2 regions of the Pseudoblastomonas flavescens genome follow, and region 2 is predicted to be linked to the other one. Evidence: predicted binding sites of a transcription regulator. Region 2 holds the regulator's gene; the other holds the start of a gene.
The links. The regulator LexA, encoded in region 2, represses DNA repair genes until DNA is damaged. The targets are predictions, from matches to a motif close to GTTCCNCNCTTGTTCT.
Positions count from the first base shown of each region.

Region 1: the regulator LexA is predicted to act here: its motif matches at 1,004-1,019, upstream of rmuC (DNA recombination protein RmuC).

Region 1 covers NZ_CP129107.1:193,297-198,786, forward strand. Annotated here, with positions in the region: gene rmuC (DNA recombination protein RmuC) at 1-993, opposite strand, end outside; gene QQW98_RS01095 (four-helix bundle copper-binding protein) at 1,095-1,493, shown strand; gene def (peptide deformylase) at 1,563-2,129, opposite strand; gene recR (recombination mediator RecR) at 2,265-2,861, opposite strand; gene fmt (methionyl-tRNA formyltransferase) at 2,915-3,823, shown strand; gene truA (tRNA pseudouridine(38-40) synthase TruA) at 3,820-4,569, shown strand; gene QQW98_RS01120 (zinc-binding dehydrogenase) at 4,715-5,490, shown strand, end outside.
Region 2 covers NZ_CP129107.1:2,151,191-2,156,680, forward strand. Annotated here, with positions in the region: gene gltX (glutamate--tRNA ligase) at 1-1,061, opposite strand, end outside; gene QQW98_RS11085 (ComEC/Rec2 family competence protein) at 1,090-3,282, shown strand; gene lexA (transcriptional repressor LexA) at 3,353-4,042, opposite strand; gene trpC (indole-3-glycerol phosphate synthase TrpC) at 4,191-4,976, opposite strand; gene trpD (anthranilate phosphoribosyltransferase) at 4,973-5,490, opposite strand, start outside.

The sequences.
Region 1 (5,490 bases), 760 kb from region 2:
CTCCTCGGTCTCCGCCTCGTTTGCTTCCTTGTAGGTGTTGAAGACGTTCTTCACATCGACGATCAGCTTGCGTCCGCCGGGGATGTTGATGATCGCATCGGGGCGCAGGTCCTGCCCGTCCTCCCCCTTGATCCCGACCTCCCGCCGGAAATCCGTCCGCTGGCTGAGGCCGCAGCTTTCGAGCAGGTTCTCCAGCTGCAGTTCGCCCCAGTCGCCGCGCGCTTTCGTGGCGCCTTTCAGCGTGGTTGTGATGCGGTTGGCCCCGTCGATTACCTCGCGCTGGCCCGCCTTCACTTCTCCGATCACGCCGGTCAGCTGGTGATAGGCCTCGGCCCGGTTCTTCTCGATCTCGTCGATCCGCTTGCGATAGCGTTCCAGCGTCTCGCCCACCGGACCAACCTTCTTTTCCAGCTCCGCAAGGCTTTCCTTGTTGAGATTGGCGAGATGCGATTGCGCGCCTTCCATGAACCTGGACTGCGCGCCTTCCAGCATCTTTTCCCCGATCTCGTTGAACTTCGCTTGCAGCTTCTCCTCAGCTTCGACCAGCCGCTTCAGCTCGCGCTCGAAATGCTGCTCGCGCTCGGCATAGCGATCCTCGAGCGCCTTCTCGCGCGCCGCCGCGCCGCTTTTCAGCGTGTCAAGCTCGCGCGCCAGCGCCGCCTTTTCGCCGCGCAGCGTCTCGGCCAGCGTGTCGTGCCCCGTGCGCAGGTCCGCCAGCGCCTTCTCGTGCGATCCGCGCAGGTTGGCCAGCGTGGTGTCATGCGCGGCGCGGGTTTCGCGAAGCTCCCGCTCGAGCGGTTCGAGCCGTTCGGCCCGCGCTCCGGCCGCTTCCAGATCAGCAAAGGCGCGCAGGTATTTCGCATCCGCCTCCGCCGCGCGCGCCTCGGCCGCGCCGTGCCGCTCCTTCCACTCAGCAATGGGGCGGGAGCCGGCGAACCAGCCGATCCCTCCCCCGATGAGCAGGGCAAGCAGCGCGACAATCAGCAGGGTCATTTCCATGTGCGGAACATAATCGGAACGTGAGCCTTTGCCAAGCGCCGCGGCGGAACCAATCCCCCGCCCCGTTCGCTCCCCAGTCAAAGAGGAGAAAACACATGTCGATCAAGGAAATGATTTCCGAACACCCGCAGGTGGGCGCCGATTACAACGAGCAGCTGGGCGAGGCGATCAAGCATGCGATGTACGGCGCCGCGATCATGAACAGCTGCGCCGATGCCTGCAGCGCGGAAGGTGGCGACATGTCGCGCTGCATCCGCCTGTGCAGCGATGCCTCCGACGCCTGCACCGCCTATTACCGCATCGCCAGCCGCCGAACCGCCGGCAATGTCACGGTGATCAAGTCGCTGTCCGAAGCGGTCATCATCGCCTGCAAGGTCTGCGCGGAAGAATGCGCGAAGCACGACAACGCACACTGCAAGCGCTGCGAGCGGATGTGCCGCGAAGTGGTGGAAGACGTGGTCCAGGCGCACGAGGGCATGGTCGAAGCGGCCTGACCCCAATCGCGACACAAACGAAAAGCCCCGCCATAAACAGCGGGGCTTTCTTGTTCACGGGTCAGCCGGTCACGCAGCGCGGCGCAGCTTCTCCAGCTTCTTGAGCGCCATCTTGCGCTTCAGCTTGCTCAGGTGGTCGATGAACAGGATGCCTTCGAGGTGGTCCATCTCGTGCTGCAGGCAGGTCGCCAGCATGCCTTCGATGTCTTCTTCGTGGCTGTTGCCGTCCAGGTCCTGGTAACGCACCCGGCAGGTCGCGGGGCGTTCGACGTCGGCATAGATGTCCGGCACCGACAGGCAACCTTCCTGGTATGCCGCCATCTCGTCCGCCGGGTCGAGGATTTCGGGATTGATGAAGACCAGCTTCTCGTTGATCACCGGATAGTGCTTGTGCCCGCACTCGCCGTCGCCGCAATCTTCGGGTTCGGCAGTCTCGTCGGGCCGCTGCAGGTCGATAACCAGCACGCGCTTGGGCACGCCCACCTGGATCGCGGCGAGGCCGATGCCGTGCGCGGCGTACATGGTTTCGAACATGTCATCGACGAGCAGCTTGAGTTCGTCATCGAACTCGGTGACGGGTTCGGACACGGTCTTCAGCCGGGGGTCCGGCACTTCGAGGATTTCGCGGATAGCCATGCGGGGGCAGATAGGTGATCGAATGGGTGAATTCAACGGTCGTAAACCCTCCCCGCTGCGACTAGGCGACACGTCGCCAAGTCTCGCTGCCCCTCCCTTGAGGGAGGGGTTGGGGTGGGTGCACTACGGCATCTGCTAAGCCATCGGCCGCCTTGCGCGCAATGCCTGGGCGAGCGTGCCTTCGTCGAGGTAATCGAGCTCCCCACCGACCGGCAGGCCATGGGCCAGCTGCGTGATGCGGACGGGTTTCCCCTCCAGCCGCTCGGCGATGTAGTGGGCGGTCGTTTGCCCTTCCAGCGTGGCGTTCATGGCGAGCACGATCTCGTCGATCCCGCCCTGCCCGACCCGCTGCATCAGGCTGGCGATGTTGAGATCCTCCGGCCCCACCCCGTCGAGCGCGGAAAGCTTGCCGCCCAGCACATGGTAGCGCCCGGTGAACAGCCGCGCCCGGTCGAGCGCCCACAGGTCCGCCACGTCCTCCACCACGCACAGGCTGCGGGAATCGCGCTTCGCATCGGCGCAGATGCCGCACGGGTCGGTGGTGTCGACATTGCCGCAGGTGGAGCATTCGACCAGCCGCTCGCCCACTTCGGCCAGCGCCTCGACCAGCTGCGGCAGGGCGCTGTCGCGGCGCTTCACCAGCCACAGCACCGCCCGCCGCGCACTGCGGGGCCCCAACCCGGGAAGCCGCGCCAGCGCGCCGGTCAGCCGTTCGATCTCTTGCGATGCCATGGGCCGGGAGATAGGGCCGCGAACCTCGATTGGCAAAAACAGAAACACACGCAATGCGCATCATCTTCATGGGAACGCCCGATTTCGCGGTGCCGAGCCTCACGGCCCTCGCCCGCGCCAATCACGAGATCGCGTGCGTCTACACCCAGCCCCCGCGCCCGGGCGGGCGGCGCGGCAAGCAGCTGACGAAGACGCCGGTCCATGTCGAGGCCGAGCGGCTGGGCATCGAAGTGCGCCATCCCGCCAGCCTGAAAGGCGCCGAAGCGCAGGCGGAGTTTGCCGCGCTGGAGGCGGAGCTGGCGGTGGTCGCGGCCTATGGCCTGATCCTGCCGCAACCCATCCTCGACGCGCCAACGCGCGGCTGCATCAACGTCCATGCCAGCATCCTTCCGCGCTGGCGCGGTGCGGCGCCGATCCAGCGCGCGATCTTGGCGGGCGACGAGGGCACCGGGATCACGCTGATGCAGATGGAAGCGGGCCTCGACACCGGCCCCATGCTGGCCACCGTGCGCACGCAGGTGGACGCCAAGACCGCCGGCGAACTGACCGACGAACTGGCGCAGCTGGGCGCGCAGCTGCTGGTCGGCCAGCTGGAGGACCTCGATGCGCTGCGCCCGATCGCGCAGGACGACGAGGAGGCGACCTACGCCGCCAAGATCGACAAGGCCGAGGCACGGATCGACTGGGGCGCGGACGCCGCAACAGTGCTGCGGCAGGTGCGCGCCTTTGCCCCTGCCCCCGGCGCGTGGTTCATGCTGGGCGAGGACCGGGTGAAGCTGCACACGGCCGAACTGGCGGAGGGCACCGGCGCGCCGGGCGAAATCCTCGACCAGACTATGACCATTGCCTGCGGCACGGGCGCAATCCGCCCGCTGCGCCTGCAAAAGGCCGGAAAGCCCGCGATGGTGGTGGGCGAATTTCTGCGCGGCAATGCGGCAGGGCCCGGGACGCGGCTTTCTTGACCCGCTACGCCCTCACCATCGAATTCGACGGCGGGCCGTTTCAGGGCCTGCAACGCCAAAAGCACGGGCCGAGCATCCAGGGCGCGATCGAGGCGGCGGCGCACCGGCTAACCGGGGAAGATGTCACGCTCTACAGCGCCGGGCGGACCGACAGCGGGGTCCACGCGCTGGCGATGGTCAGCCACCTCAACCTGGAAAAGGACAAGGATCCCTTCCGCCTGATGGAAGGGCTCAACGCGCATTTGCGGCCCGATCCCATCGTCGTGACCGACTGCCGGATCGTGGACGGGGACTGGCACGCCCGCTTCTCCTGCACCGGGCGCCGATACCTCTATCGCATCCTCAACCGCCGCGCGCCGCCCGCGCTGCTGAAAGGGCGCGTGTGGCACCAGCCGCGCCCGCTCGACGAAGCTGCGATGCACGACGCGGCGCAGGTCCTCGTCGGCAAGCACGATTTCACCACTTTCCGCAGCGTCAATTGCCAGTCCGACAGCCCCGTCAAGTCGCTTGCGCTGCTGGATGTCGAGCGCGTGGGCGAGGAAGTGCACATTCACGCTGCCGCGCGCAGCTTCCTCCACCACCAGGTCCGCTCGATGGTCGGCTGCCTTGCGCTGGTCGGGCTCGGCCAGTGGAACAAGGCGAAGCTGGCGGAGGTTCTGGAGGCACGGGATCGCCAGCAACTGGGCCTCAACGCCCCCGCCCACGGATTGTATTTCGTGGCTGCGGAGTATGACGAGGATAAGTGACGTCGAACACCCACCCCAACCCCTCCTTCAAGGGAGGGGCAGCGCAGCTTGGTTCACCGCAGGTGAGCCTTAGCGAAGCAGGGTGGGAGCCAGACGGTCGCAGAACAGGATAACCGGGCCGACCGGATCAACAGGAGAAAACCGCATGAGCACCACCGGCAAGCAACTCTTCACCACGCTGGAATCCGACGGCACGCTGACGGTCGAGATCGCCGAGGCCACTTTCCCCGATCCCACCGGCAACCAGGTGCTGGTGAAGATGGAGGCCGCGCCGATCAACCCGAGCGACCTTGCCATCCTGACCGGGGCCGCCGATTTCGAGAATGCGGAATACTCGCCCGGCAAGGTGGTCGCCAAGATGCCGGAGCCGTTCAACACCGGCTCGAAAGCGCGCCACGGCCAGCGCCTGCCCGCCGGTAACGAGGGCGCAGGCACGGTCGTTGCCGCGGGCGACGGCGAGATGGCGCAGGGCCTGATGGGCCAGCGCGTTGCATGCGTACCCGGCAGCGCTTTCAGCCAGTATGCCATCGCCGATGCCGCCATGTGCCTGCCGCTGGGCGACCACAGCGCAGAGGCCGGTGCATCCAGCTTCGTCAACCCGATGACCGCGCTGGGCTTCGTCGAGAATGCGAAGATGGACGGGCAGAAGGCGATCCTCCACACGGTGGGCGCATCGAACCTTGGCCAGATGCTCAATCGTATCTGCCAGGAAGACGGGATCGCGCTGGTCAACATCGTGCGCAAGGCGGACCAGGCGGATTTGCTGAAGTCGCAGGGCGCAGAGCATGTCGTGAACTCCTCGGACGAGGATTTCATGGACAAGCTGCGCAGCGCCGTCGAGGCGACGGGCGCATTCTACGGCTTCGATCCCATCGGCGGCGGCCAGATGGTCGACCACTGCTTCAAGGCGATGGAACAGGT
Region 2 (5,490 bases):
AGGAACGGCATGGCGCGTTCCAGCAGGTCCAGATCGACCTCGCCGCCGATTTCATCGGCGACCAGCCGCGCAAGCCGCGCATCGTCCGCCTCGCGGATGTGGTGGCCGTTCAAGTGCTCCAGCTTCTTGAGGTCGAAGCGCGAGGCGCTCTTGCCGACACCGTCGATGTCGAACAGCGCGATCGCCTGTTCCCTGGTGAATTCCTCCTGGTCGCCGTGTCCCCAGCCAAGGCGCAGGAGGTAATTGAACAGCGCCTCGGGCAACACGCCGAGCTCGTCGCGATAGGCCTCCACGCCCACCGCGCCGTGGCGTTTCGACAGCTTGGCCCCGTCGGCACCGTGGATCAGCGGGACGTGGGCATAGACCGGCTCGTCCCAGCCCATCGCCCTGATCACCGGCAGTTGGCGGAAGGCGTTGTTAAGGTGGTCGTCGCCGCGGATGATGTGGGTGCAGCCCATGTCGTGATCATCGACCACCACGGCGAGCATGTAGGTCGGCGTCCCGTCGGCGCGCAGGATGATGTAATCGTCGATCTCGGCGTTCTTCACCGTGACACGGCCCTGCACGGCGTCCTCGATCACCGTTTCGCCCTCGGTCGGGGTTTTCAGGCGGATGGTGAAGGGCGTGCCTTCCGGCGCCTCGGCAGAATCGCGGTCGCGCCAGCGCCCGTCGTAGCGCATCGGCAGCTTCTTGGCGCGCTGTTCGGCGCGCATCGCTTCCAGTTCCTCGGACGTGGCGAAGCACTTGTAGGCATTGCCGCTTTCGAGCAGCTGCAGCGCGACTTCGCGGTGGCGGTCGGCGCGCTGCGACTGGAATACGGGATCGCCGTCGAAATCGAGGCCCAGCCAGTCGAGCCCTTCGATAATCTTGTCGATCGCATCCTGGGTCGAGCGCTTCTGGTCCGTATCCTCGATCCGGAGCAGCGCCTTGCCGCCGTGGTGCCGGGCGAACAGCCAGTTGAACAGGGCGGTACGCGCGCCGCCCAAGTGCAGGTAACCGGTGGGCGAGGGCGCAAACCTGGTTACAACCTGTCCGCCATTCGCGCCGCTTCCGCTTGCCATTACGCCCGCTTTCCTTTCCACTGTGCCGATGGCCGGTAATGCCTCACGCCACGTGCCCATCGGGGAGGGAACCGGCAATGCTGCAATGCAGCGCTCGCCTTGGCGAATGCGGGCTGCCTTGTCCAGTATCCTCGACCGCGGCGAAGCGTTCCTCGACCAAGCCGGTTTCGACCGAGCCCCGTGGCTAACGGTGGCCTTGGCGGTGGGCATCGCCAGCTGGTTTGCGCTGCCGAGCGGCGAGTGGTGGATGGGCAGCATTGCCGCGGCAGTCATCGCCGCCGTCGCGGCCCTTGCGATCTGGCGGGACCGGGACGAGCGCGCATTGCTGCGACAGGGGATTGCGGGGCTCGCTCTTGCCTTCGCAGTCGGCGTGGCCCTGGTCTGGCTGCGCTCGGGGCTGGTGGGCCAGGAACCGTACGAGGCACCGCGCTATGGCCCTGTGCAGGCGCGCGTCCTTGAGCGTATCGAGCAACCGGCGGACGAGCGGGTGCGGCTGGTGGTCGCGGCGCGCGATGCCGACACCGGGCGCGCGGTGAAGCTGCGCGTCAACGTACCGCTGGAGGAGGACCGACCGGGTCTGGCCGAGGGCGCTCTCGTCCGCTTCGACGCGCGGCTGATGCCGCCGGCGCCGCCGATGCTTCCGGGCGCCTATAATTTCGCGCGAACCGCGTGGTTCGAAGGCTATGCTGCGACCGGATCGGCAGTCGGCCCGGTGGAGGTCGTGGAGCCGGCGGGGAATCCGCCGGTCCTCGCGCGCTGGCAAAGGGGGCTGAGCGCCCACGCGCGCGACCGGCTGGGGGGAGCGCCGGGCGCAATCGCGGCAACATTCGCCAGCGGCGACCGCGGGGCCATCGGCGAAGCGGACGAGGAGGCGATGCGCGATGCGGGGCTGACGCACCTCCTGTCCATCAGCGGCCTCCATGTGAGCGCGGTGATTGCCGCAGCCTATCTTGTTGCAATCAAGCTCCTGGCGCTGTGGCCATGGCTTGTCCTGCGTGTCCGGCTGCCGGTCATCGCGGCGGCCATCGCGGCGCTGGCGGGCATCGCCTACACCCTGTTGACCGGGGCGCAGGTGCCCACCGTGCGCAGCTGCGTGGGTGCCGTGCTGGTCCTCATCGCGCTGGCGCTGGGGCGTGAACCGCTGAGCCTGCGCATGGTCGCGGTGGCGGCCGCGTTCGTGCTGTTCCTGTGGCCGGAATCGCTCGTCGGACCGAGCTTCCAGATGAGCTTTTCGGCGGTGATCGCCATCGTCGCGCTGCATAATGCGGCATGGGTTAAGCGCTTCCTCGTTCCGCGGGAGGAAAGTTGGCTGTCCCGCTTCGGGAGGCGCAGTGTCATGCTGCTGGTAACCGGCATGGTGATCGAGCTCGCATTGATGCCCATCGTGCTGTTCCATTTCCACCGCGCAGGGCTGTACGGTGCCTTCGCCAATGTGCTCGCGATCCCGCTTGTCACTTTCGTATCGATGCCGCTGATCGCGATTGCGCTGGTTTTCGACATCGTCGGGCTGGGCGCGCCGGCCTGGTGGATGGCCGGCAAGTCGCTGGAAGGTCTGCTGGCGCTGGCGCATTTCACATCGTCCCAGCCCGGTTCGGTGAAGCTGAGCCCGGCCATGGGGCTGGGGACATTCGGGCTGTTCGTGGTGGGATTGCTCTGGCTGGCGTTATGGCAAGGGCGGGCGCGGCTGTGGGGTTTCGCCCCTGTGGCGGCGGCAAGCGCCTTGCTGCTCGCCACGCCGGTCCCCGATGTCATGATCACCGGCGACGGGCGGCACGTCGGCGTCACTCAGCCGGACGGGACCTTGCTGGTGCTGCGCGAAAGCCGCTCGAGCTATACCAGCGACAACCTGCGCGAACTGGCGGCGACGCGCGCGGAGCCTATTGCCATTGCCAACCACCCCGATGCGGAATGCAGCCGCGATTTCTGCGTGATAGCGATCGCGCGCGGCGGCCGCGACTGGAGCATCCTGATGGCGCGAAGCCGGGACCGGGTGGAAGAGCGGGCGCTGGCGGCCGCCTGCGAGCAGGCCGACATCGTGGTCGCCGACCGGTGGCTGCCGCGAAGCTGCCGGCCGCGCTGGCTGAAGGCGGACCGCAACCTCCTTGGCGACACGGGCGGGATTTCCATCGACCTTGCGAGCGAAAATTTCGCGACGGTCGCGCAGCGGCAGGGCGACCACGGCTGGTGGAAACCGCGCGAAGACCGCTACGCGCGGCGTTGATCCGGCCTCCCGATACACAAACGCCGCCCGAACGGGGCGGCGCTTGCACTAACCGTAGCGGCAGCCGGCGTCAGTGGTAGCGACGAAGCAGTCCGGCGAGCTTGCCCTGCACCTGAACTTCGTTCGGCCGGTAGACCTGCGCCTCGTAGGAAGCGTTCGCGGGATCGAGCCGGACCATGCCGCTTTCGCGCCGCAAATATTTCAGCGTGGCTTCCTCGTTATTGACGAGCGCAACGACGATTTCCCCATCGCGTGCCGTGTCGGTGCGCTTCACCAGCGCATAGTCGCCATCGAAAATGCCTGCTTCGATCATCGAGTCGCCGGACACTTCCAGCGCATAGTGCTCGCCTGCTCCAAGCAGGGCCGCTGGAACGGGCAGCGACTGGTCGCCTTCCAGCGCTTCGATCGGCGCACCGGCAGCAATGCGGCCGTGGAGGGGAACCTCGATCACGTCATTGGCGGCGGAAGGTGCCGCAGCCGGCGGCGTGACCGCACGCGACACGGCATCGTTGGCCGCAGCCGGTTTGCGCGTTGCGGTCTGCATGTCCTCGGGACTGCGCAGCACTTCGAGCGCGCGGGCGCGGTTGGGCAGGCGGCGGATGAAGCCGCGTTCCTCGAGCGCGGAAATCAGGCGGTGCACCCCCGATTTCGACTTCAGGTCCAGCGCATCCTTCATTTCCTCGAAACTCGGGGAAATGCCGGTTTCATCGAGTCGGTCACGGATGAAAAGCAGCAGTTCGTGTTGCTTGGCGGTCAGCATCGACACGCTCCCTAAAGCGCCCGCTAAGACATCCACCGCGTGGGCATTTTGGTGAACGAATAAGGAACAATTAAGCAACCTTTGCGGTTCAGTCAAGCGACAGAACCAGAACGGTTCCTTTTCTTCGCCAGGGCTGCGAAGCTGCTGGTCAGATCCCAAGCAAGCTGCGCGTCGCAGCCTCGAGATCGTCCTGCCGCATCAGGCTTTCGCCCACGAGGAAGCAGCGCACGCCTGAAGCGGCGAGCCGCTCGCAGTCGGCATGGCTTTCGATGCCGCTTTCGCCGACGAGGACGCTGCCGGCAGGTGCCATCGCCGCAAGCCGTTCGGTGGTGGCGAGGTCGGTGGTAAAAGTCCTGAGATCGCGGTTGTTGACGCCGAGCAGGCGGGACCGGAGCTTCAGGGCCCGGTCCATCTCGGCTTCGTCGTGGACTTCGACCAGCACGTCCATCCCGCGCTCCAGCGCGGCGGCCTCGATCTCCGTCATCGCGACGTCGTCCAGCGCGGCTACGATAATGAGAATCGCATCCGCGCCCAGCGCACGGCTTTCGGCGACTTGCCACGGGTCGATCATGAAATCCTTGCGCAGCACGGGCAGGGCGCAGCTCTTGCGCGCATCGACCAGATAGTCTTCATGCCCCTGGAAATAGGGTGGGTCGGTGAGCACGGAAAGGCACGCCGCCCCGCCACGCTCGTAATCGATCGCGTGCTCGTGCGGGCGGAAATCGGCGCGAATCAATCCCTTGGAGGGCGAAGCCTTCTTTATTTCCGCGATCAGGCCGAAACCGGTTGCCGCTTTCGCCTCCAGCGCCATGCGAAAGCCGCGCGGCGGGGTGGCCTGCAAGGCGGCACGGTCGAGATCTTCGAGAGTGGCAACCGCCTTGCGCGCAGCCACTTCCTCGCGCTTGGTCGCGCAGATTTCTTCCAGCTTGTTCATCGGGCGAGGGCGATCCAGTCTTGCAGCAGCTTGCGCGCGCGTCCGCTGTCGATCGCTTCGGCGGCCATTTCCGCGCCGCTCTGCCAGTCCGCCGCCGCATCGGCAACGATCAGGGCGGCAGCGGCATTGAGGCACACGGCGTCGCGATAGGCGCTCGGCCAGCCGTCGAGCAAATCGCGCAAGGCCTGCGCATTGTGTGCGGGGTCGCCGCCGCGAATGGCTTCCAGCGGTGCGGAGGGAAGGTTTGCCATCGAGGCATCGACGCGGCGCATCGCGAATTCGTTTCCGGTAACGTCCGCCAGTTCGTTGCCGCCCGCAAGGCTCAGCTCGTCGAGGCTTTCGTCGCCGGAAACGATGAACGTCCGCACCGTGCCCAGCCGCGCCGCCGCATCGCCATAGATCGACACGTAGGCGGGCCGGGCGATCCCGATCAGCTGGCGCTTCACGCCGACCGGATTCGATAGCGGGCCCATCAAATTGAAGATCGTGCGCCGGCCGAGCTTCTTGCGGATGG